2 regions of the Bacillus sp. z14 (2026) genome follow, and region 2 is predicted to be linked to the other one. Evidence: a T-box and tRNA genes for the amino acid it is inferred to sense, from the RefSeq annotation. Region 2 holds a T-box; the other holds one or more tRNA genes.
The links. A T-box is a leader RNA that pairs with one kind of tRNA and senses whether it is charged. The one in region 2 lies ahead of AC4G3O_RS05785 (valine--tRNA ligase), so its partner is inferred to be a tRNA-Val.
Positions count from the first base shown of each region.

Region 1: it encodes a tRNA-Val, which carries the amino acid that the T-box ahead of AC4G3O_RS05785 (valine--tRNA ligase) is inferred to sense. The anticodon was not compared.

Region 1 is NZ_JBZFQK010000002.1:345,954-358,713, forward strand. Features, by position in the region: gene AC4G3O_RS07735 (ABC transporter permease subunit) at 1-689, shown strand, start outside; gene AC4G3O_RS07740 (ATP-binding cassette domain-containing protein) at 707-1,477, shown strand; gene AC4G3O_RS07745 (hypothetical protein) at 1,857-2,435, opposite strand; gene AC4G3O_RS07750 (TetR/AcrR family transcriptional regulator) at 2,648-3,274, shown strand; gene AC4G3O_RS07755 (SRPBCC family protein) at 3,464-3,919, opposite strand; gene AC4G3O_RS07760 (FAD-binding protein) at 4,007-5,635, opposite strand; gene AC4G3O_RS07765 (nucleoside 2-deoxyribosyltransferase) at 6,440-6,874, shown strand; gene AC4G3O_RS07770 (PTS sugar transporter subunit IIA) at 7,175-7,624, shown strand; gene AC4G3O_RS07775 (PTS sugar transporter subunit IIB) at 7,636-7,908, shown strand; gene ulaA (PTS ascorbate transporter subunit IIC) at 7,910-9,166, shown strand; gene AC4G3O_RS07785 (hypothetical protein) at 9,271-9,876, opposite strand; gene AC4G3O_RS07790 (hypothetical protein) at 10,173-10,460, shown strand; tRNA gene AC4G3O_RS07795 (tRNA-Val) at 10,771-10,843, opposite strand; partial or broken gene AC4G3O_RS07800 (lasso peptide biosynthesis PqqD family chaperone) at 11,642-11,879, shown strand; gene AC4G3O_RS07805 (lasso peptide biosynthesis B2 protein) at 11,911-12,381, shown strand; gene AC4G3O_RS07810 (helix-turn-helix domain-containing protein) at 12,545-12,760, shown strand, end outside.
Region 2 is NZ_JBZFQK010000001.1:1,201,213-1,213,972, forward strand. Features, by position in the region: gene AC4G3O_RS05770 (prepilin peptidase) at 1-256, opposite strand, end outside; gene AC4G3O_RS05775 (sensor domain-containing diguanylate cyclase) at 869-2,590, opposite strand; gene AC4G3O_RS05780 (bifunctional folylpolyglutamate synthase/dihydrofolate synthase) at 2,729-4,039, opposite strand; gene AC4G3O_RS05785 (valine--tRNA ligase) at 4,137-6,788, opposite strand; T-box leader at 6,856-7,090, opposite strand; gene AC4G3O_RS05790 (YszA family small membrane protein) at 7,312-7,503, shown strand; gene ysxE (spore coat protein YsxE) at 7,593-8,615, opposite strand; gene AC4G3O_RS05800 (LysM peptidoglycan-binding domain-containing protein) at 8,802-10,271, opposite strand; gene hemL (glutamate-1-semialdehyde 2,1-aminomutase) at 10,544-11,833, opposite strand; gene hemB (porphobilinogen synthase) at 11,861-12,760, opposite strand, start outside.

The sequences.
Region 1 (12,760 bases), on a different contig from region 2:
GATTAGAAATTGTTAATGCTTCCCTTTTTCCTGCCCCTATCAGTGTATTAATTAGTGGTTGGGAGTTACTCGCGAGCGGTGAATTGGTCACTCATATTGGGGCAAGCTTAGGGCGCGCTGTTGTTGGGATGGTGATTGGCGGACTAATCGGTTTTGCACTTGGTATATTTAATGGCCTTTCAGATCGCTCCTATCGTTTAACAGATACGAGCATTCAAATGCTACGCAATATACCGCACTTAGCATTATTGCCGCTCGTCATTGTTTGGTTGGGAATTGACGAAGGTGCAAAAATATTTCTGGTTGTATTAGGTGTGTTGTTCCCTGTCTATGTTAATACATTCCACGGCATTCGTAATGTGGATCCAGGACTAGTTGAAATGGGGAAAATGTATAAATTAAAGGGATGGAGATTATTTAAGGAAATTCTTCTGCCTGGTGCACTTCCTTCCATCTTCGTTGGTTTACGATATGCTCTCGGTGTAATGTGGTTAACCTTAATCGTTGCTGAAACAATTCCAACACAAGTAGGAATTGGCTATTTAGCAACGAATGCAAGGGAATTTATGCAAACGGATATCATTATATTAAGTATTGTAATCTATGCGTTACTGGGTAAACTGGCAGATATCATTGCCCAATTAGGTGAGAAAAAAGCGCTGAAGTGGAACGTAAGCTACAACAAATGAAGGAGGAGGTGGTAAGAGTGAGTAAGCTGGCAGCTGTAAAGTGGGAGAGTCAGAAAGAAATAGTTAATGATCAGGCGATTCAGATTGAAATCAATGATGTTAGCAAGCAATTCGGTGACAAAGAGGTATTAAAAAATATACAGCTAACCATTGAAAAAGGAGAGTTTGTAGCCATCATTGGGAAAAGTGGAAGTGGGAAAAGTACGCTTTTAAGACTTGTCGCAGGACTAGAGACTTTAACAAGCGGAGAACTGCTATTTAATGGAGTAGCATCCAATCAATCAACTGCCAATGTGACGATGATGTACCAGGATTCAAGATTGTTGCCATGGAAAAACGTTGTTGATAATGTAGGGCTCGGTCTTGATGGGAATTGGCAAGCAAAAGCAGAGGAAGTGTTGGACGCAGTTGGCTTATTATCGTTCAAGGATCAATGGCCGTCTACATTATCAGGAGGACAAAAACAACGTGTCGCTTTAGCGCGTGCGCTCATTCATGAACCATCTTTGCTCATGCTGGATGAACCATTAAGCGCTCTTGATGCATTTACAAGGATGGAAATGCAAAATTTAATCGAAACCCTCTGGCAACGAACTGGATTTAATGCTTTACTCGTCACTCATGACGTAAGAGAAGCAATTCGTCTGGCAGACCGGATAATCCTTATACAGGATGGTTATGTATCAATGAATGTAAAAGTCGATGCACCTAGACCGCGACAATTTACAGACAATAAGTTAACGTTATTGGAGGATAAGGTCCTGCAGCGAATTATGCAGGGGGAGTAGAAATAAAGCACGTCATTATTTTGGGGAATAAACTTGAAGAGATAAACGGTATAATCAAACAACTAAAATGTAGAACAATAAAGAATTTATAAAAATGAAATTATATTGCTATTTGATGGATCTCCCCAAAAGTTAAAGTTGGATTCTAACTTTTGGGGGTCATTTTTTTGGAGAGGTCTTCTTCTACTATCTTGTATCATCATGTAAGATCTGTGAAGTAACTTAAACCAGAAGTTATATGTTGCGGTTACTCACGGTAATTCAGTATAAAACGTGGAATATCAGAAAAACAGGTTCTTAACTGGTGTGTATATTCGGTATATCTTCAAGCACTGTATACCAATTACTATGCAGTAATCTGTTGCTATGTCCTAAAGAGTTAAAGGGCTTTATCCTGACTCTTTACATCCTCATTAAGTGCATCGTATTTGATGACTCCGTTCTCTGCCATTAGAATATAATTATCTGGATTTGCAGGGTTGAGCAGGAACACAAGGTATTCTGGTCCCAGTTCACCACTAAGTTTAGCTATTGAGTCAGCCAGATAGTTCCAGTCGTCCTTCGACATTTTACCGGTTAAAATCATTTCCATTTCCACAATAAAGTTCGGATCGGTCGGCAGAATCAGGAAGGCTTTTAATTCTGCGTTGTACTCCACCTTGGCAATTCCTTGGTATGCGTCTTGAAGGATTGACAGAGCGACTTGAGGGTCAATGGACCCCTTTTGTACTGGGGGAGGGGCTTCCTCTTTAGGCTCCACGGCTGGGGGAGCTTCTTCTTTAGGTTCCTCAATTGCAGGTGCCTCTTCTTTAGGCTCTTCTACTGAGGGAGCTTCCTCTTTAGGTTCCACTGCTGCAGGAACTTCTTCTTTAGGTTCTCCCTTCGGCTTAACTACCTCTTCTTCACCACAAGCAACCAACAGACCAACAAGACCAGCAAAAAGAATCAGTTTTTTCAAGCTATATTCCTCCTTCTGAAAATACGTTATTCAGTTAGGGGATGTTTTGCTCATCACTTTCGACTATTTCTGAACTGCTTGTTTCAACATTTAATTAAACATTTCAAGCTAGTTGTTATTACACTTTATGGCATAGTGTTATGGAGTGTATATAACCTACTAACGGCCTTCTTTTAATAAAAGTAGTATAATATTGTTTGGTGGGTGATGAAATGGATAAAAAATTGGAGAGACGCAAGAGGATGGTTAAAGCTGCTAAAGAATTATTTGCAGAGCATGGTTTTGAAAAAACAACCATGCAGAAAATTGCAGATGAATCTGGTGTAGGTGTGGCAACTCTATTTCGTTATTTTCCGAAAAAAGAGCATTTAATTATTGAAGTTATAAAAGAAGTCATAGAACAACAGGTACCAATTTTTGAGAAAATTATAGAATCTAACAAAACGGGTATAGAAAAAATGGATGACGTGCTAACTGCTTATATTATGTATATAAACGAAGAAAATAGCATATCATCAAAACTTTTGGAAGCTTTCGAAGTTTATATTGCATTTATCCAAATTGAAGTTGGATTGCTAGAAGAAATACATAAGGCCTACGGGAAAATTAGCGGCATCATTTTAAAAATTATTAATGAAGGTAAGAAGGATGGAAGCATACAGCTTTCACAAACCAATGAAGTGATTATAAGTACGATCATGAATATGTTCGGAACTGCTGTAAAGAAATATTCATTATATTCTTTAATACCAGAGGATGTTTTTATCTCTGCTCCTAAAAAGGAAAATTTAATTATAGTAAAGGATATAATTCTATCATACTTACAAAAAGGGAAGTAATAAGGGTTCCGTTATTTGAGATGTATGATTTATTAGTTTTTCTTATAAAATACTGCACAATAAATATTGTCATCATGGTTTCAAACTATGAAAGAAGAAAAAAAGACGCGTAATTTACACGTCTTTTTTTCTATCTTTTTATGATAAACAATCCTAAATAGAACTTTATATATGGGTAGATCGCTTCTATTATTTTTTTACTGTATTAATTTCAAGTAATTTATCTACAATTGCATCTGTTAGTTCCTGTGCTGTCTGTGGAACAAATTTGGTTAGTATTTGATTGACCATTGCACCCATCATACCGCCAGCAGTGATATCAAGATGTCCTGACATTTTAGTTGTCTTTTCGTCAATGACTTCGGCACGGAAATAGCCTCCGCCATTAAAGTTATCAGACAAACCTTTTAGATCAAAAATTACTTCGGATGGTTCATTCCATTCTTTAATATCGATTTGGAGCTTAACTGTCTTTTTCATAAACCCTAAGTCACCCTTGAATGCCCAAGTAGATTGGCGTTCACTTAAAATTTCATGGTCGATATATCCTGGAACAAGTGGAGCCCATTTGTTCATGTCATGAACAAATTCCCAAATTGTTTGAATATCTAATGGTACTTCAACTGTATGTGTTCCTTGTGGCATGATCTGCACCTTCCCGTTTCTGTATGGTTGTTTTATATGGTTATTGACGCAAATGAGTCATTATCTAAGAAAGTCTTTGTTTTTTTATTATGAATTGGCTGCGTGCTGTCCAGCTAAGAAGCCAAATACCATAGCAGGCCCGATTGTTCCGCCGGCACTTGGATAAATTGGGCCAAGTGGATTTCCTGAAGCATTTCCGGCAGCGTATAAACCTTTAATTGGTTCACCATTAAAGTTAACAACTTGTCCATTTTCATTGATTTTTGGTCCGCCATTCGTACCGAGTGCACCTAAATAGATAGGTAATGCGTAAAATGGACCTTTTTCAATTTTGCCTAGGTTTTTCTCAGGACTTCCGCCGCCATTTGTTAAGGCTTCAAACTGTATCGTACCGCGGTGGAAATCAGGGTCTTCACCTTGCTCACAATATTCGTTCCATTTTTGAATCTCCATTTCCAAACCGTCTGGATCAACACCAATTTTTTCAGCTAGCTCGCGAATAGTATCAGCTTGATCTACCCATTCAGGTGCAGGATCACCAGGTGCCATAGTAATAATGAGTTCGCTATCTTTTAGCTGTTGGTCAAAAATCATCCAGTTTGGTCCTTTGTTTGGAAACTCTACTTTTACTGGATCATAATTAAAGAAGGCTCTTGGCATATCGTTATAGGTTGTTCCTTCATGGACGAATCGGCGTCCGTATTTATTCACGATGATAGAGTTTGGACCATTACGGCCACCACCTAGCTGCGCCATTACATTATCTTCATATTCAAATGTTGGATCCACCATTGCTGGATACCACCATGCTTCACTCATATTTTCAAGTGCAGCGCCAGCCTTCATAGCCATTAAGAGTGCGTCTCCTTCATTACCAGGAGGGGTAACTGGATGAGTGAACTCAGCTTTTAAGAAGGCTTTGACTAATTGTTTATTCCATTCAAATCCGCCTGATGCTAGAATTACTCCTTTGCGTGCAGCGAAACGTAAAATTTCTCCATCTTTTGTTTCAGCGACAATTCCGACTACTTGTCCATCCTCGTCCATAATTAGCTCTTTACCAGCTGTTTCGATTAAGGTTTCGACGCCGCGATCCAAGCATGCTTTAAATAAAGAAGCGACTAATGAGCGACCCATAGTAACAATATTATTTTGCATACGCTCAGCCACTAACTGGAAGTCAATTCCTCCAACGGCTCCGCCTTCTTCTAATGTCAGAGGAGGGAAAATTGGGTTTTGACGGACTAATGAACCCCATTCTCCAATTTCATTTAAATCAAATGGAGCAGGGTCTAATGAACGTGTCCCATGTTTTAATGCCTCATCCATACGTGCATAATATTCTGGATAAGATTTTGGAGAAACAAATTTGACAGGAGTATGATCATCTAAAAACTTAATGATTTCATGTCCTTTATCTACAAAAGTTTCAATCATAGAATCTTCTGCTCGGCCAAGTGCTAAGCGTTTTATGAAATTAATAGCATCTTCACGATTATCTTCATACCCTTTTTCTTTCATATAATGATTAAGTGGAATCCAAGGAACTCCACCTGAAAAAGCAGTTGTTCCACCGATTTGATGGGTCTTTTCTAACACAAGAACCTTGGAACCGCTTTCAGAAGCGGCCACAGCAGCTGTCAAAGCGGCGCCACCAGTCCCTAAAACGATTACATCTACTTCTTTGTCCCAATTAGTAGGTATTTTACTAGACAAAAAATCATCCCCTTTGCCATTTTTGATAGTGACACTATCAATAAATTGATTATCACCGATAATTCTAATTATTTCAAGTTATTTGTCTAATTTGTGAAAAAAATAATTTATTATGTTTCTAGAATGCAAAACTCCAACCTTATCAATAGTGGGATAAGAACAATAGAACCATCGGAATATGTCTTTTGGACTATGTGGTAGAGAGAATATTACAAGGGTAAGTGGTATAAACATGAACTAAGTTGTTTAAATGGTGAATAGGGGAGTTTTAAATTGAAGGAGAGGGGTAGCTTTTTTATCACATTATTACATATTTTGATATGCTTAATGGTGGTAGGACTCTTAAATTTTACTGTTTCAACCGGATAGAGTGATGTTGGATTGCCAGGAGAAGGATTATTAAAAACTTATATCTCTATAACATTTTGTGCACAGCTGATGATTCAAGTTCTTTTCTATCTTATCTCTCGTTCAGTTAAAAGGAGAGGACATTCAACTTTTATAAATATTTGTTCTATATTCTTAATTACAATTAGTTTTTTATTTTATATTTACTATATTATAGCGAGTTTTATTTACTATTAATAAATAAAAACTCATTGAACAACGGTAATTATTACTCAATTAGCTGATCATATCTTCGACCAAGCCAGTGCCGATTAGAAGTTTTTTCAGGACAATCTATGAATAGTAGAGTGATTTTTCCAATATATATATATGAATTAGTAGTTGATCAATGCTTGTCATTTGATTCATATTCAACTATAATTCCTCTGTTAAAAAATAAGTTTTGCGGAGGACAACATGAATTTAAAAGGCAAGAAGATTTATTTAGCAAGTGGTTGGTTTAACGATAATCAGGCACAGCGACTTTCCAAAGCAGAAGAAGTTCTGCGAAATATGGGCTTTGACGTATTTAGTCCAAGAGAGCATCAATTTAAGGAATATGTGTATAATACACAGCCTTGGCGAGATGTAGTTTTTAAGAATGATGTAGACCATGTAAAAGATGCAGATCTCATTTTCGCGATATATGATGAAACAGATTCTGGGACAATGTTTGAGATTGGGTTAGCTTATTCAATTGGTAAACCCATCTTTGTCTTCCACGAGAAAGAAGAATATTGCAACTTAATGATCACAGAATCATTGCAAGCTTATTTTAAAACGTGGGAAGAAGTGCAGAACTATGATTGGACTACTTGCCCATTGATTCGTTTTGAAGGAGAAGTAGAATAAGCATTTTTGCTAAGTAGTAAACTATTAATAATATGAATATCATTAAATTAAAAGCCGGTCTAAGACTGGCTTTTTTTATTTATGAAGCAAAAATATCATTCTCTATTTTTCCAAGACATTTGAAAGAAAAAGATGAAACTTATGTCTGCATTATCGTTAATTTTCAGGTAGTAGATGATTATATGGAGTATTAACATGATGTCCTAAAAATAAATTTCAAAAAGATAGAGGGAATAAATCTACAAGTAGATTTATATGAATGAATTATAAATGAAGGAAAGTTTAGAGAGAGGGTGGGTCTTGTTAGATCAGATTTTAAATACACAGCTAATCCAGTTCAAGGATCAATTGAATACATGGGAAGAAGCTATTCAATTAGCGGCTGCTCCCTTGATAGAAAATGATTCTATTGAACAGACTTATGTAGATAAAATAATCAGTAATACGAAGGAACTAGGTCCTTATTATGTACTTGGCCCAAACATTGCTTTGCCTCATGCAAGACCGGAATTTGGTGTAAAACAGATGGGATTAAGCTTTCTAGTTATGAAAGAACCTGTATGGTTTTCGGATAAGGACCACCATAAGGTTCAGCTGATTATTGTACTGGCAGCGGTGGATAATCAATCACATCTAGAAGCACTATCTGAATTGGCAGCTGTCTTAGGTGAAGAATTGAATGTGAAACAACTAATCCATTCCAAATCCAAAGATGATTTTTTAGAGCAATTATTTTCATTTATACAATAGGAGGCAGCAAGATGAAAATATTAGTTGTATGTGGGAACGGTTTAGGAAGTAGTTTTATTGCAGAAATGAATGTAAAGAAAGCTTTGCGTGAAATGAATCGGGAGGCAGAAGTAGGGCATACCGATTTAACATCCGCCAAAGCGGAGACAGTAGATTACTATATTGGTTCACCTGAAATCATGGAGCAGTTAGAGGGAGATGGAAGGAAAGTCATTCCGCTCATTAATTTATTCAATGTCGAAGAAATCAAAACTGTTTTAGAAAAACATCTGGAGGATATATAACATGGATTTGATAGTAGACATATTAAGTACTCCGGCGATTTTGGTTGGTTTATTCGCTCTGATTGGTTTATTGCTGCAGAAAAGAGCAGCTACTGAGGTTGTATCTGGAACATTAAAGACAATTATGGGCTTCCTGATTATTGGTGCTGGTGCAACTGTCATTACGGGTTCACTCTATTTCTTTGGAAAAATGTTAGAGAAGGGCTTCGATATAGATGGTGTTATCCCGAACAACGAAGCGATCGTTGCGATGGCTCAAAATGCTTTTGGTACTGAAACAGCTTTAATCATGTTGTTAGGTATGATTATTAATATCCTCTTAGCTCGCTTCACTCCATTTAAATATATATTCTTAACAGGACACCATATTATGTTTATGGCTTGTTTGTTAGCAGTCGTATTATCGACAGGCGGACTAGATGGAGCAGCTTTAATTATAATTGGGTCTATTATTCTAGGATTATTAATGGTTTTAAGTCCAGCCCTGCTACAGCCCTTTGTTAGAAGGATTACAGGTAATGATGACATTGCGATCGGTCACTTTGGTTCATTCGGATATTGGGTTGCTGGATTAGTAGGTAAAGGAGCAGGGAATAGAGCTAAGTCAACAGAAGATATTCGAGTGCCAAGAAGTTTAGGATTCCTTAGAGATACATCCGTAGCAATCTCCTTAACTATGTTAGTTATGTTCTTTATCGTTTCGATTGCTGCTGGTCCAGCTTACATTGAAAATGAGTTGAGCGGCGGTCAAAACTTTATTGTATTTTGCCTTATCCAAGCAATCACGTTCGCTGCAGGTGTTTATATCGTTTTAGCGGGTGTTCGATTATTATTAGCAGAAATCATTCCTGCCTTCAAAGGGGTAGCGGACAAAGTTGTTCCTCATGCTAAACCGGCATTGGATGTACCAGTGGTGTTCCCTTTCGCCCCAAATGCAGTCATTATTGGTTTTATTTTTAGCTTTCTCGGAGGTATTATAAGTATGTTTTTACTTCCGTTATTTGGCTTGAAAGTAATTGTTCCTGGTCTAGTACCACACTTCTTTTGCGGAGCAACAGCTGGTGTATTCGGAAACGCTACCGGCGGCAGAAGAGGAGCTATGTTAGGTGCATTTGTTAACGGTATTCTGATCAGCTTCTTGCCAGCATTATTACTACCGGTCTTAGGAGACTTAGGTTTTGAAGGTACAACATTTGGCGATACCGATTTCGCGATCGTGGGTATTTTCTTAGGATATTTAATGAAACTATTTATGTAGATGCTAGAAAAGCATCGAACAACAGAAGAAGTGATAAATATTTTAGTTTTAAATGAGTTTTAACGCAAAAAAAGCAACTACATCATAATTTGTAGTTGCTTTCTTTAATGTTTTGAATAAAATTTTCTGCGTAGACCCAGGTATTCTGTTGCCGTGATCATCATTTGAGCTTTCTTTGCTTGTTGATGTGCCATTACAATGTTTGAGCATTTCATATAAGCTTGATCTAGTACATTCTTGACCTCTTGCCGTTTATCTTCTGCGATTTCATCTGGGAACCAATCATTTGCGAACCCTGTAATCATATATAATGAAATTACTTTTTCGGGGAATGATGTTGTATCACGATTGTCCAGTTCTTCTATTATCCTTGCTAAATTAGTGTTTGATTTGAGCAGGTTATAATAGCTTGCTGTTGCCTCGTATAAAGCGTCCAGCTCTTGTTTGTGATGTAATGCTTGGAGTGTTGTCACCGCTTCTTCAATCGTATCAAACCAATCATTTATTCCGGAGATTAAAAGGCTGGTTTGCGGGTCTGCTAACCCATATCCATTCATCACTTCGCAATCTGGGTAATGCTTTAACAATTCACTTTTTGTCGTGAAGATATCCCCGTGATAGGTCTCTCCTAAAGTATCATATACTTTATTGGCATAGAGACGAATCAGGTTTCCCTCTTTCATTTCCACTATCACTTCAAGCTTCTCCATCTTGCATTCCTTCTTTCATGTAGGTTTTGGATAGGATAGCAGCTATATTGTAAATTTGTTTTATAAGTATGTATCAAAAAAGAAAGGTTATATATTTACTTTACCTTCTGCTTAATCGTTTTGTATAGAGACAAAATATTACTAATAAACTGATTCTTTGAGAGAATCACCAGTGTATAACAACTAGTTAAGTATCATAGAGAAGTAGTGAAATTTAATGTAAATATGTGTTTAAATAAATGGAAGAAGGGGTTAGGTATATTCTTCTTTTCAAAAAATAGTGAGGGGTAATATCTATGTTCAAAATTACAAAGAATCCGTCTGGAAATACATACCGTGAGCTTATTGAATTGGCCTTTGATATATGTGATGAGTTTCATTTAGTTCTTAGAAAGGATATGGGAGACTTAACTAAGTTTGCCCCCATTCTACGAAAGTTTGATCCATCATTTAAGCTTATGAAAGAGCAATCTGAATGGGCAAGTAACATTTTAAAAGATAATCAAACTGCAAAAGTATACTATTTTTCCACAGATGAACATGCTAAAAACAACAGTTTTGGAACTATCCAATTCTCTATTTAGTTGGGTTTTCCCTAACTTACCTGGAGATTTATCATTTATTAAAGAAGGAGAGGACTGGCTGGCAACTAACTCTCATGAATCAGAGTGCTATATAATGACATCTGATAAAAATGAAATAGCCAAAATCAATGCAATTAAAGGTTTAACTTATGAAATAGAAGAAGATTGATGGCAATGGAAAAATACTCTCTCCTTTAGCAGAGCCTAACAAAGGTACTTGGCTATTTACAAGAGGATGAGACTTCAACTAAAAAACAGAAAAAAGGCTCAAACCCTTGATACATCTAGGTTTAAGCCTTCTTAAAAAGTATGATCCCGACTGGGTTCGAACCAGCGACCCCCACCCTGTCAAGGTGGTGCTCTCCCAGCTGAGCTACGGAATCAGAATACTAATTAATTTACAATAATTAATATAAAGGGTAAGTCAGTTAAAGTCAAGATGAATTTTTGTTGTAGGATCTTTCTTCTATATAAATACACAAAGCGATCCTTTAAATTAGAGAAGGAACATAGCCTTTTTAGTCCTCATGAATCTGTCTGACATTCTTCAGAGTAAAGTCTGTAATAATCATCACCAAGATCTGTCTAATAATTGGCGATTTTGAAAGCAAATTTATCATTCAGTTGATCTTTTTGCGCATACTAAAAATTATAAAATCTTTAGTGAATTTGTTTGACATAATTTACTAAAAATGATATTTTTAGTATACATCAGTTCTTTATAGAGAACTAGTGACTATTGATCTATGAATTATATCTATAAGTTTGAGAGAACTGATTGTAGTTTAGGATTATATCTATAAAAGATAGATAAACTCAATACAATAATAGGATGAAAAGGGCCTGCTTTGCTCCATGTGTTCTAAATAAAGAACGATACATCAGGGGTGAAGGAGAAAAAAGTATGTCAAAAACGAATCTTGAGTTGAGGTTCTTCATGTGAAAATAACTTTTGATGGTGGGCAAGTTAACGGTGGTCACAGAGGAAGTTGATTGTGTAGAGAAGGAAAAAGCCCTTATACAAATTTATCGTATAGGGCTTTTTTTAAAATTGGAGTGATGAAGTTGATTCAGGTATTGAAGCAGATGGTGTACCAGGCGTTTGGATTTGCAATCAAAAGTGAAGTTGCCAGAGTTAATTTAGCTTGAAGGATAGAAATCTTAATATATCAACTTTTATTATGTCCAAAAGGAATGTAGTCAGTGATATGGATGGGGAGAAAGTGATGTTAAGCGTCCATAATGTTAAATATTATAATCTCGGTGAAGTCGGAGGCTTAACCTGGGAACTAATGAATGAACCTAAGTATCGATGAGCTTGTGGATCGATTAACAGAAGAGTATGACGGAAGCCCTGAAGAATGTGAAAGTCAGGTTCGTTCATTTCCTGGATATGTTGAAAAAAGAAGAATTAATTGACTAAACCATTACTTCCTAAGGAGTTATGTTTATGAACCTCATTCAGAAAGCTCGAACCTTGCTGTCCATAGATAGTAAAACCTTCATGATGTATGCAGAAGCTTATTGTTCCTTGGGAGTGGCCCGGATACAAAAGAGTCTGCCCTTTTCTAAAATTGCGCCTAAATTGGGCAGAAAGATGGAAGAGACCTCATTAACTTATGTGCCAGCCCATACTGAAATCCTGGAGTTAGTGTCCAAAAGTTTGGAGACGATGAGTAGATATACGTTTTGGGAAAGTAAATGTCTTGTTATGGCGATTGCAGGAATGAGAATGCTCGAGCGGCGTGGCATTGAAAGTACTCTTTATATGGCAACAGCAAGAGATAAGGAAGGAAAGATGAAGGCTCATGCCTGGCTGCGGAGTGGATTATATTTTGTAACTGGAGCCAATGGGAAGGAAGGATACACAGTGGTGGGAACCTTTGCTAAAAGAATGGGGGATCAGAAGGAGAAAAAATGATGGATAGACAACCTTTGCACGTGACCGGTTTTTCCAAAGAGCTGAACCTAATGTTCGCCTTGAGCAAGGTACCAACATGGCAGAAGAGGATATGGAAAAAGTAATTAACTGTTTGCAGATGGTCTTAATGAAGTAAATAATCTGAGCTAAAGAGGTAGAGAAAATGATAGGAAGAAATATACAGGAAATACGTAAACGTAAAGGAATGACACTGACCCAGCTAGCTGCAAATGCCGGAATATCTAAATCCTATTTAAGCAATATTGAAAGGGGAGTGAATCAAAATCCTTCAATTGAAGTATTGAAAAGGCTAGCGTTTGTTTTAAATGCAGATTTAAAAACTTTATTGCGCGTACAAGAAGGTGTTGAAACCAATCAA
Region 2 (12,760 bases):
ATAGAATAGCCGTTGTCAGTTCCATCATCGGATAAATAGGTGAAATGCCCGCCTTACACTTACGGCACTTCCCCCCTTGAAACAAGTAAGACAATACAGGGATAAGCTCTATCGGTGTCAATGTATGGCCGCAGGCCGGACAAGCCGACCTCGGAGCTACAATCGATTCCTTCGCTGGAATCCTCAAACCTACCGCATTATAAAATGAACCAAAGATGAGACCGGTGAGGAAGATTAAGAGATAGAGAGTAAACATTACAATCATGTAATATTTTCCATCTAATTCTTCTCGAAGTGCTACAAATTTTTTCATTGGCATTGACGTATATTCATATTGGGTATCCCCTAAAAGGTCCTCAAGCTTTGTCGGGTAATAATTTTTATTATCGTAAATCTCCAAAACTCTTATTTTTGGAGTGCTTTCCGCTCCATATGTTACGTTAGGAGTCTGCAATACCGTTGAAAATAAAATAATAATAGCAATTGCTAGTTTTAGCCCTCTTTTCATATACCCACCCCTCTACCCTGTATTTTAAATAGAATCTATTCTTCACTCGTACAAATTACCTATATCACTAATTATTATTATACATTCTTTGCCATTATTTTGTATATTTTCCAATAAATTATCTGTTCTATTTATAAATATTAATCTTATAGGATATTTGTTGATTTACAGAGATAGGTAGATTTAACTTCATCTTTTTATCAAAATAGTAATTAATGCTTGAATTACTTCGATTTCTCTTTCAAAATTTTTATCAGCTGTTCCATATATGAAACTCACTTCTACACAAATAGCTTTAGTCTATTTCTCTTGAACAAAAAAGACGTATTCCTCCTCTCTAGTAGTCAGAATACGTCACTTTTATTTAATATATTGCGCCACTTTGTTACGTCCGGCGCGTTTTGCTCCTGTATACATAGCCCGGTCTGCATGACGGATTAATGAGTGAGGATCATCCGCATCATTTGGAGCTGTTGAAACTCCAATTGATGCAGTTACTCTTACATGAACCCTCCTGCTTTCACTACCTAAATCAGATACTAATTCATACGGCTTTGTTCCAATTTTTTGACGTACCAGTTCGGCAAATTTATAGCCTTCCTCCACACCTGCACCAGGGAGGACAAGCACAAATTCTTCACCGCCATATCTGGCTGCAATCCCTTTAAATTGTACGAGTGAAGACAAACGTTCTGCTACCTGACATAAAACATCGTTCCCACCCAAATGTCCGTAAGAGTCATTTATTGACTTAAAGTGATCCAAGTCTATTAAGATAAGAGTTAATGTGTCCAGCTTTCTTTCCCTTATCAGGATAAATTGTTCTTTTAAGTAATCTTCCAGAAAATAGTTGTTATAGAGATTTGTTAAAGAGCAGCGTTCACTTTTGACTTTTGTTTCTTCATAATGCCTCGCATTTTCAATAGCTGAAGCCAGATATGTAGAAAGAATATCTGCAATCGTTATCTGACTGTTTTCAAAAAAGTTTCTTTTCGAAGATATATGAAGGACAATCCCTTCCATTTGCTCTGCATTTAAAACCGGAACAATCAAGACGCTTTCTGCCCAATCAGGAATACCATGGTTTTCGTATTTCTTCAGGGAGGCAGAGCTCTGAATCAGCAATGTTTTTTTTGATTTCCATACTTCTCCTAACAAGCTGTCTGTTGCCGAGATTAAATTCAAATGGGGCATACCAGTCTCATTTTTACTTTCATAACGAACCATACGAAGGCGATTATTGGCTTTGCTATCCACACTAAGAATATAGGTTTCGTCCACTGGGAAAATCCTTGAAATTTCACCCAAAAATAAATCCAGTACTTGCTTGACTTCTAATCTTTCTGTCAATCTGTGACCAATTTGGCTCGCTTTTTGCAAATCTTCATTCATATGGTCAGCCCGATAATACAGTCTCATCACAAGAGCCAAACTCACAAGCGGTACGCCAACAATAATAATGGCTACCACCCCCAGCTCCTGATAGGTTGAATACAATAATAACCCGATTGGAAAGATGATAATACTGGATACGATATCCGCAACCTGATCTTTTGCAACAAACTCTACTTTTGCCTTATATACAAACACATCTATGAGTAAAGCACAAATAAAATTAGATAAGAACCAGACAATTTGGTGGATTACAATTAATGAAAATACACTTATATCCGATAAGTCCAAATTAGAATGCTGACCGCCAAGCAAATAATAGATTAATCCGCTTGTTAATGAATTAATAAAAAACATTAAAGAATTCATCGGAATGCGGAAAAGCTCATCCTTGCTTATTTTTATTCTATAGAGCAATGTTATTACTCCGATTTGCGAAAGGATTATTTCAACAAATAATCCGTACTCAAGGAATAGAGCCAAGGATACACCCTGAAGGAGAAAAATTGGCAATCCATTTATCATAATAGGGTAATACGTAATAATACAAAGCAGTAATAGGAACAGAAGAATATCAATCGAAAAAAAGCTTCCTAAAATAGGATACTCCGTATATGAAATATATAAACTTGCAGGGACGATCAATAACCAAAGTATCCAAATAATGAAGCGTTTTTGTTTTGTAACCATTACCGCCCCTCCGTTCAGGAATTTCATCCATCTTATGTCAAATTTTATCAAAAATTCTGACATCTGTTACACAAGTATTTACAAAAACAGGTCTTATGGAGGATTGTCATGAACATCATTACTTTTACATGAATTTAGTTATGACTTTCGAATAATTTCATTGACGATATATGGACGAATAGACGCCAAAAAATATAAAGAGCCTGTGACCAATAGCATATCTCTGTCTTTCATTTTGGCTAATATCTCATTTATTCCTTCTACCCAATCTTTTTTTACATCCTTATGAGGGTGTCGGCTATGTTTAAAAAGCTCCTCTGCCTCATTCATTCGTTCTAATGGAATCTCCGTAAAAGTTATACTTGCTGCCTTTTGTTCAATCATCTGAATCATCTTTGTATAATCCTTGTCCTTTAAGGCCGCAAACAAAATATGTATATCACAATTTGGGTAACGATCATCAATCGTTGAAAGCAGAGAGTTTATACCTGACACATTATGTGCGCCGTCCAGGATGATTAGCGGCTGGTTCGACACAATCTCAAAACGCCCTTTCCATCTGGCAGATGCCAGTCCTTTTCTGATACTTTCTTCCCGAATCGAAAAGCGATACGTTTCACTAAGTAATATTGAACTGATGACAGCAAGCGCTGCATTCTCAACTTGATGGCTTCCAAGCATGCTAATATGTAAATTCTCCAGTAAGTATTCTCGCCATTTAACCGTGAAAACTTCCTGATTTTCAGGGTGAGAGCGGTTTAAAATCTTAAATTCTTTTCCTAGCGTATATAAAGCAGCATTCATTTTCTCTGCCTGTTTTGCGAGGGGCTCTAATGCTTCCTCATCTTTTACACCTGTAACAACTGATGTTCCATTCTTGATAATTCCTGCTTTTTCTGTTGCTATTTTACTCAGAGAATTCCCGAGAATGTTGGTATGCTCTAAAGAAATGCTAGTAATGATCTCCAAAAGCGGTTCAATTACATTAGTGGAATCAAGTCTTCCCCCAAGTCCTGTTTCAATAATAAGAATGTCCGGTTGCTCATTTTTAAAGTGCAGAAAAGCTAATATAGTCGTTACTTCGAAAGCAGTCAGATAATCCCCTTCTTGCTCTGCTTCATTTAAAACAGGGAGGAGGTAATTTAAACATTCAACTAGCTTATTGTCCGAAATCATTTCCTCATCAATCATAATTTGTTCGTTCAGCTTTTCAAGATAGGGAGATGTAAAGGTACCTACCCGGTAGCCCTCTGCCACCAAAATATGTTTTAAAAATGTAAGCGTAGAACCTTTGCCATTTGAGCCTGCTATATGTATACAAGGAATGCTGCGCTCCGGATTTCCCAATTTACGTAAGACTCTTTCCATTCTCTCCAGGCCAAAATCCATCCCAAGTTTTGCTGTACGGTCTGCAAGAAACTTCTCTGCCTGTTGATAATCCTGTATCATTTTTTTCACTCCTCAACCATTGCGCTATGTATTAGTATGACATGATTGAACAAAAACACCCTGTTCAAATGCTTCGAACAGGGCGCAATAAAATGTCTTAAGCCAATTCTTCTAAATCCTTCAGGCGGCTTTGTACAGCCTCACGTTTTTCAACATAGTCTGCCAGCTTCGCTTTTTCTTCTTCAATCACCTTTTCAGGCGCTTTTTTCATGAAGCCTTCATTGGATAGCTTTTTCTCAATTCTTTCTACTTCTTTTTTCCATTTTTCAAGTTCTTTTTGAAGACGTTTTTGTTCCTCTTCAATATTTAATAGACCTTGCAATGGAAGAATTAATTCAACACCCGTTACGATAGCTGTCATCGCTTTATCATCAGCAGGGATGTCTGTACCAATTGTTAATTCCTCTGGATTACAGAAGCGCTCGATATAGCTGCTGTTTTTCTCAAGAACAGCTTGTGTTTCTGTATCTTTCGCCTTCAAAGAAAGCTTGATTTTTTTGCTGAGCGGCGTGTTCACTTCTGCGCGAATATTACGTACTGTACGAATGATTTCGACAAGCAATTTCATTTCATCAGAAGCTTTTTCATCCGTTAAGTCCGGATTTACAACAGGCCAAGATGCTGTTGTGATGGACTCCCCTTGGTGAGGAAGGTTCTGCCAAATTTCTTCAGTGATGAATGGCATAAATGGATGTAACAATCGCATCGTTTGATCCAATACGTACGCAAGGATAGAACGTGTTGTAAGTTTAGCTTCCTCGTCTTCTCCATATAGAGGGAGCTTCGCCATTTCAATATACCAATCACAGAAATCATCCCAAATGAAGTTGTATAATGCACGGCCAACTTCACCGAATTCATATTTATCTGCCAGTCTTGTTACAGTTTCAATCGTTTCGTTTAGACGAGTTAAAATCCATTTATCCGCAACTGATTTTTCGCCTGTTAAATCAATCTCTTCATATTTCAGCCCATTCATATTCATCAAGCAGAAACGGGATGCATTCCAAATTTTATTGGCAAAGTTCCAAACAGATTCTACTTTTTCATAGCTGAAACGTAAATCCTGACCTGGTGAGCTTCCAGTTGTTAAGAAATATCTTAATGAATCCGCACCATATTTCTCAATAACCTCCATTGGATCTACACCATTACCAAGAGATTTACTCATTTTCTTGCCATGCTCATCACGTACAAGTCCATGAATCAATACATCTTTGAATGGACGCTCTCCAGTGAATTCAAGTCCCTGGAAGATCATTCTTGATACCCAGAAGAAAATAATATCGTATCCAGTCACAAGAGCTGCTGTTGGATAATAACGTTTAAAGTCTTCTGAATCTGTATCAGGCCAGCCCATTGTGGAAAACGGCCATAACGCAGAACTGAACCATGTATCCAATACATCTGTATCCTGCGTCCAGTTTTCGATATCTGCAGGATCTTCCATTCCTACATGTACCTCGCCTGTTTCCTTATGGTACCAAGCCGGAATGCGGTGACCCCACCAAAGCTGTCTAGAGATACACCAGTCATGGATATTATCCATCCAATTCAAATATGTTTTCTCAAAGCGTTCCGGTACGAATTCTACTTTACCTTCAGTGGATTGCATTTCAATTGCACGCTCTGCCAATGGTCCCATTTTAACAAACCATTGTGTAGATAAATAAGGCTCTACAACAGATCCGCTTCTTTCAGAGTGTCCAACCTGATGGATATGCTCTTCAATTTTGAACAACACTCCCTGATCCTGAAGATCTTTCACAATTTGCTTACGGCAATCGAAACGGTCCATACCTTCATATTTGCCAGCCTTCGCGTTCATCGTTCCGTCTTCATTCATAACTAGAATGCGTTCAAGATTATGACGATTACCTACCTCGAAGTCATTAGGATCATGTGCTGGTGTAATTTTTACAACGCCGGAACCAAAATCCATCTCTACATAATCATCGCCAACAATCGGAATTTCTCTTCCAACGATTGGCAGGATAACCGTTTTTCCAATCAGGTGCTTATAACGGTCATCTTCCGGGTGAACTGCAACTGCTGTATCGCCAAGCATTGTTTCCGGACGAGTTGTCGCAACTTCAATATGCCCGCTGCCATCTGCAAGTGGGTAGCGCATATGATAAAAAGCACCCTTAACCTCTTTATGAATTACTTCAATATCAGAGATCGCTGTTTTTGTACTTGGATCCCAGTTAATAATATATTCACCGCGGTAAATAAGGCCTTTTTCATAAAGTTTTACAAACACTTCACGAACAGCTTTTGAAAGTCCCTCATCTAAAGTAAAGCGTTCACGAGAATAATCAAGGCCCAATCCAATTTTTGCCCATTGCTCACGAATATGGGATGCGTATTCCTCTTTCCATTTCCATGTTTCTTCAACAAATTTCTCACGTCCCAAATCATAACGTGAAACACCTTGATTGCGCAGTTTTTCTTCTACCTTCGCTTGAGTTGCGATTCCCGCATGGTCCATACCTGGCAGCCATAATACGTCATAACCCTGCATTCTCTTCATTCTTGTCAAAATATCCTGAAGCGCAGTATCCCATGCATGACCTAAATGCAGTTTACCCGTTACGTTTGGAGGAGGAATTACAATCGTATAAGGTTGTTTTTGTTTATCCTGTCCCGCTTCAAAGAATTTACCCTTTAACCACCAATCATAGCGTCCTTTTTCGATTGATTGAGGATCGTATTTGGTTGGCATACCAATATCCGTTTGTTGCTCCATTTTTCATTCTCCTTTACTTTCATAATTGGTGAAAAACGCAATAAAAAAACCGCTTCATCCTCTATATAAAAAGGACGAAACGGTATGTCTCGCGGTACCACCTTTGTTCCAATACAAATAACTGTTGTATCGGCACTTCATTTCATTAACGGCTCTTCACCGGTTATCCGCTACTATTGACGTTCACGGAAACAGCTCCCGGGCGACCTTCTGCGATTACGGTTACTGAAGGAATCTTACAGCCGATGGATTCCTCTCTCTTACAGTCTTAATCACATACTCTTCCCATTCAAAGCTTTTCATTGTTATTTTGGTTTCTCATAATCGGAAATCATTTTTTAATACTGTTATCATACATAAGTATGCATCTACTCGTCAATCATTGTTTCCCATTTTTCTATATTTTATTCAAGCCTATGTCCAAGGTGTCATCGTCAATTCTCATTCTTAGACGCTTTAAATAATGCTGTACAGACACCCATTCAGGGGTAATTTTATATTCTATCATAAAGGGGGAATTTACATGCGAAAAAAGGTAACTCAATACAATATGCCTCCGTGGATTCGAAATACAAGAAATGTCTTACAGCAATTCTCCATTCCCTTTGCCGTTTTTCAAGGAATCCGGACATTCTTTTTTCCGACCACTTTTGATTTGTTTCTGCTATTATTACTGATTGGTCTTGCTTTAGCCTTCCACTTTGATATTCTGTAATCTTTTATAACTATTCATTTAGACCAGGTAGGTTTGCCTGGTTTTTGTTTGATACAGCCTATCATTTTATTATGTTGATGCCATATCTTTTATTTCTCTTCCTTCGCCTTTTTGCTTTCTTCTATTTGTTCCATCCTCATAATAATATATTCAATGTTTTTTAATAACCAATACTGCCTTTGGAATCTTCGGCAAAATTGTATTTCATCCTGTTTACCTTTTTTTCTGGAGTATTGTTCTATTACCTTGATACAATTAGCCGGATAGGCTAAATAGGATAAGAATAAACGCAGCTCACCCTCCTTGTAGGGAAAATACTTCAGATAAAGATAGATCCACTCAACTATTTCTTCACCCTGGATTGGATAAGTTTTTAACTGCTTAACGACAAAAGGCAATAAGTCGAAATAGGCAGGTGCGGTTTTACTCTGTTCAAAATTGATAAAATGGCCATAACCATTTTCACTATATAAGAAATGATGAATTGAGATATTTCCATGGGTCACCACACTGCGTACTTTTTCTTCTTCCTTTGTTAGGTCAAACCACTCCTTCAGTTTATTTAAGGAATACGTCAGAGCCTGAGACAAGTCATAAAAGCACATACTAAACAACTGCTCAAACGGAGACATATACCACTTCTTTTCGATGGTTGTTACCATTTCACGAATAAATTCCTTTTGCTCCTCCCACTCCTTGACTGTTTTTTCATAATGCTCTTCCCGTTCCTCTTTCGTAATGTTAATTTCCTTGCCAGATAGCGTATGCATTCTTGCCAATTCCCTGAACATCTGCTGGTGTCGTTCTGCCCGTTCCTCTATATGTTCATCCGGCAGCCAAGGCATAAGGTAACTGATTTTATCATGAGTTAATACTCCATATCTGCCATCAACTGTTGGAAAAATCGGAACAATTCGGTTATATCCATTTTGATATAGGTTCTGCACATTTTTGATAAAATCAATGCCTTTGGTTGCCGGGATGGTTTTAATCGCAAATATACCATTGTTCGTATATACTTTTTTTACTTTTCCAAAATCCTCGTAAAATTCAAGTTCCAATTGATAGTTTCTTAGAAACTCAGATATCCACTCCTGATCTTTTCTTAACATTCCTCTGGCACCCTTTCTGCATGTGCCCTTTTTGGAAACCAATGAAATCTATTTCAGCTGCCCTATCATAAGTCATTATTTTTTAATGAGCTATGCAGCCATGTTTCTCACATTTAAATTGCATTGTACTATTCCTATTAAAAAAGCAGAGCATATAATGCTGTGCTCTGCTGTTAACTAGACCTATTATTTATAAGAAGCAGCAGCTTCAGGAATATAAATTACCTGACCAGCTTTTAGATCGGATGTTAATTCCATCCCGTTTATTCTCGCGATATGCTGAACGCTCGTTTTATATCGATCTGCCAGAACATCAATATTTTCTCCATTTTGGACAATACAGACTCTTACTTTTGATTGTTGTGATTCTTCCTCCTCTGTAAATAAATCGTATAACAAAGATTTAGACTTACCTTCAGTTTGATCTTCGTTCTCCTTCCCATTCTTTCTTTTAGAATCAGACGATTGATACTTTTTCTCTACATACTGATTGGATGTTTGTTCTTTTTTCTGTTGACTTATGCGAGAAACATTTGTTTCCGGTTCTACTGCAGCTTTATTCAAATCTGGTGCTACATTCGCTTGAGATTGGTGCGGCTGTACTCTGTCATATTCAGGACTTTCCTCTTTTTCATATTCTGAACTTTCCTCTTTTTCATACTCGGCAGTAAAAGGAACGACTTCCATTAATTCCGGAGGACCCTCATCAAATCTATTATCATATGGAATGGAAAAAGATTGGTTTTCATCTTTTTGCTTTTGTCTGTCAACTAATTGGTCCGGTTCAAAAGCAAAAGGGCTATAGTCCTTGTCTGTATGATCTGACTCATCATTCGGCTGTGTTTCTTCATAATCGGCTGGTTGATGCAGTCGGGGTGACAATTTAGTTTCAACATAAAAATGGTCATCCTGGTTATGATTACTCTCTATATAAGAAGTTGGGTTCTTGAGATAAATCTCAGGCGAATCTGCCAAATCCTCCTGCTCCTGATCCTCATCCTCAGAATTTTCCCGATATAAATGCACCTCTATCTGTTCTTCCTCTTGCTCATTATGGACTTCTGCCTGAATAGTAATCTCCTCTGCTGACTCCTCAAAATCTTCGTTGATTTTATTCCATGTATGAGTATGATGCTCTTCCTGAAATCGCCCGGATGTTCCATTTTGATAGTTTGAAGTCTCTTCCCGTTCCTCTGTCTCTGTCACTTGCGTCTGCTCTTCAGGCAAATTATCGTAAACTCCACCAATCCATAAATCTGCTCTAATTTGCAGATATCCCTTTTCTGGCAGCTTATAATCAAATGTATGCACACCTATATTAAGCTCATCCATTTCCCGAACTCTTTCTGCAGGAATCGTTATATCTACAGGAAATTGCTGATGGAATTCAAATAAATGATGCTCCCTTTGTTCGATTACAGAAACATAGCGCCGAAACGGATCTTCTGCTCCTTCTTCCTGTCCTGTTGCCTCAGTGGCCTTATATTCCCCCATTAAATCCAGAGTCCCTTTAAGAATCACATACTGTTCTACTTGATGAGCTGAAACATTTGGTTCAAGCGAAATGGAATACAGTTCCTCAACTTCCTGTCCCCTTTGAAACCACACACTCTCTTCTAATGAAAATCGTAATGACGATGCATGATCCTCAGACACCCAATTTCCTCCCTTCAGCCCTTTTCATCTAAATGCCATTATCAGCCTATGCTGCAGATACAGAAAATATGTGCTTTGTTAAACGTATGTCTGGAGAATAAAAAAATTCCCCTGAGTATGCTCTCCGGGGGAATCTACTAATCACTTTATCTCATTCAAACTGGAGCATGGACTCTCGCCTAAAACAAAGGTAAGCAGCAGTAAGAAGTCGATTAGTTCAACTAATGCTCCGTGTGGAATGAAAGTAATTCCTCAACGGACATTGTTTCACTTTATCGTTTAATTGCTTTAAACGCTTTTTGGGCAGCCTGTATAGTCTTTTGAATATCTTCATTACTATGTTCCACTGAAAGAAAGATTCCTTCAAACTGAGAAGGCGGCAAGAATACACCATTTTCCGCCATTTCTTTATAATAATTCGCAAAAAATTGAAGATCTGATTGTTTTGCAGACTCGTAATCTTTAACCTGTTCATTAGTAAAGAAGAAGCCAATCATAGACCCTGCTCGATTACACGTTAAAGGTACTTGGTAGGTTTCAGCTGCTTCCTTAAACCCTGCCTCTAAGAGATCTGCTTTTTTAGTAAACTCTTTATACGTATCCTCATTAAGCTGGATTAACGTTTCATAACCGGCTGTCATCGCAATCGGATTTCCTGATAATGTACCGGCTTGATAGATGGAACCGCTTGGCGCAATTTGGCTCATGATCTCTTTTTTACCGCCGAATGCTCCTACTGGAAGTCCTCCGCCAATTACTTTTCCTAGACAAGTTAAATCTGGAGTAACATCGAAATGACCTTGCGCACATTGATAATCAACACGGAAACCGGTCATAACTTCGTCAAAGACTAATAAAGAACCGTGATTTTCAGTAATTTCTCTTAATCCCTGCAAGAAGCCTGGCAGTGGAGGGACTACTCCCATATTTCCCGCAACTGGCTCTACAATTATAGCTGCTATATCTTCGCCATATTGGTCAAAAGCAAGTTTTACACTCTCAAGATCATTGTATGGAACTGTAATGGTATTTCGCGCAACGCCCTCTGGAACACCAGGGCTATCTGGTAAACCAAGTGTAGCAACGCCTGAGCCAGCTTTGATAAGCAATGAATCTCCATGTCCGTGATAACATCCTTCAAATTTAAGAATCTTATCCCGTCCTGTATATCCTCGTGCCAGACGAAGTGCGCTCATGGTTGCTTCTGTACCGGAGGAAACCATCCGTATCATTTCAATTGATGGGACACGATCAATTACAAGCTGTGCCAATTTATTTTCCATTAAAGTTGGAGCACCAAAGCTTGTACCAGTTTCAGCAACCTTTTTAATCGCCTCTACTACCCGGTCATTTGCATGGCCAAGAATCAGCGGTCCCCAGGAAAGAACATAATCAATATATTCATTGCCATCAATATCATAGATTTTTGAACCCTTTCCTCTTTCCATAAAAATCGGATCCATATTTACAGATTTAAAAGCACGGACAGGGCTGTTTACGCCGCCCGGCAATAAATTGATGGATTCCTGGAATGCTTTCTTAGAATTTTCATATGAACGCATATGTTGCAATCTCCTTTATATATGGAATTAATTTGATTCTTTTAACCATTTTGCTGCATCTTTTGCAAAGTAAGTAATGATTAAATCTACACCGGCACGTTTCATACCAGTTAGCATTTCCATCACAATAGCTTTTTCGTCAATCCAGCCATTTGCACCTGCTGCTTTAACCATGGAATACTCTCCACTTACATTATAAGCTACAAGAGGCAGATTTACCGTATTCTTCACATCGCGAATGATATCGAGGAAAGCAAGAGCTGGCTTCACAATGATAAAATCCGCTCCCTCCTGAACGTCTGATTCAGCTTCACGCAAGGCTTCAATACGGTTGGCATAATCCATTTGATAGGATTTTCTATCACCAAATTGAGGTGCTCCGTTTGCTGCTTCACGGAATGGACCATAAAATGCGGATGCATATTTAACGGCATAGGACATGATTGGGATGTGCTGATAGCCTGATTCATCAAGACCCTGGCGAATCGCAGCCACAAATCCATCCATCATATTGGAAGGAGCAATAATATCCGCTCCTGCTTCCGCCTGGCTGACAGCTGTTTTAACCAAAAGCTCCAGACTTTCATCGTTTAAGATTTCATCATTTTCAACCATACCGCAGTGACCGTGGCTTGTATATTCACATAAACATGTATCAGCTACAACAAGAATTTCAGGATAGTTTTCTTTTACAAAACGAATCCCTTTTTGGACAATCCCATGTGTATGAAAAGCACCTGTCCCACATTCATCCTTATTTTCCTCATCCGGTACTCCAAAGAGAATGACAGATTTGATACCAAGTGAAGCCACTTCATCCATTTCCTCTTTCAAACGATCCATGGAAAATTGATAGATTCCTGGCATAGAAGTAACGGGGTTCTTTTCATTTGTACCTTCCGTAATAAAAATCGGATAAATAAAGTC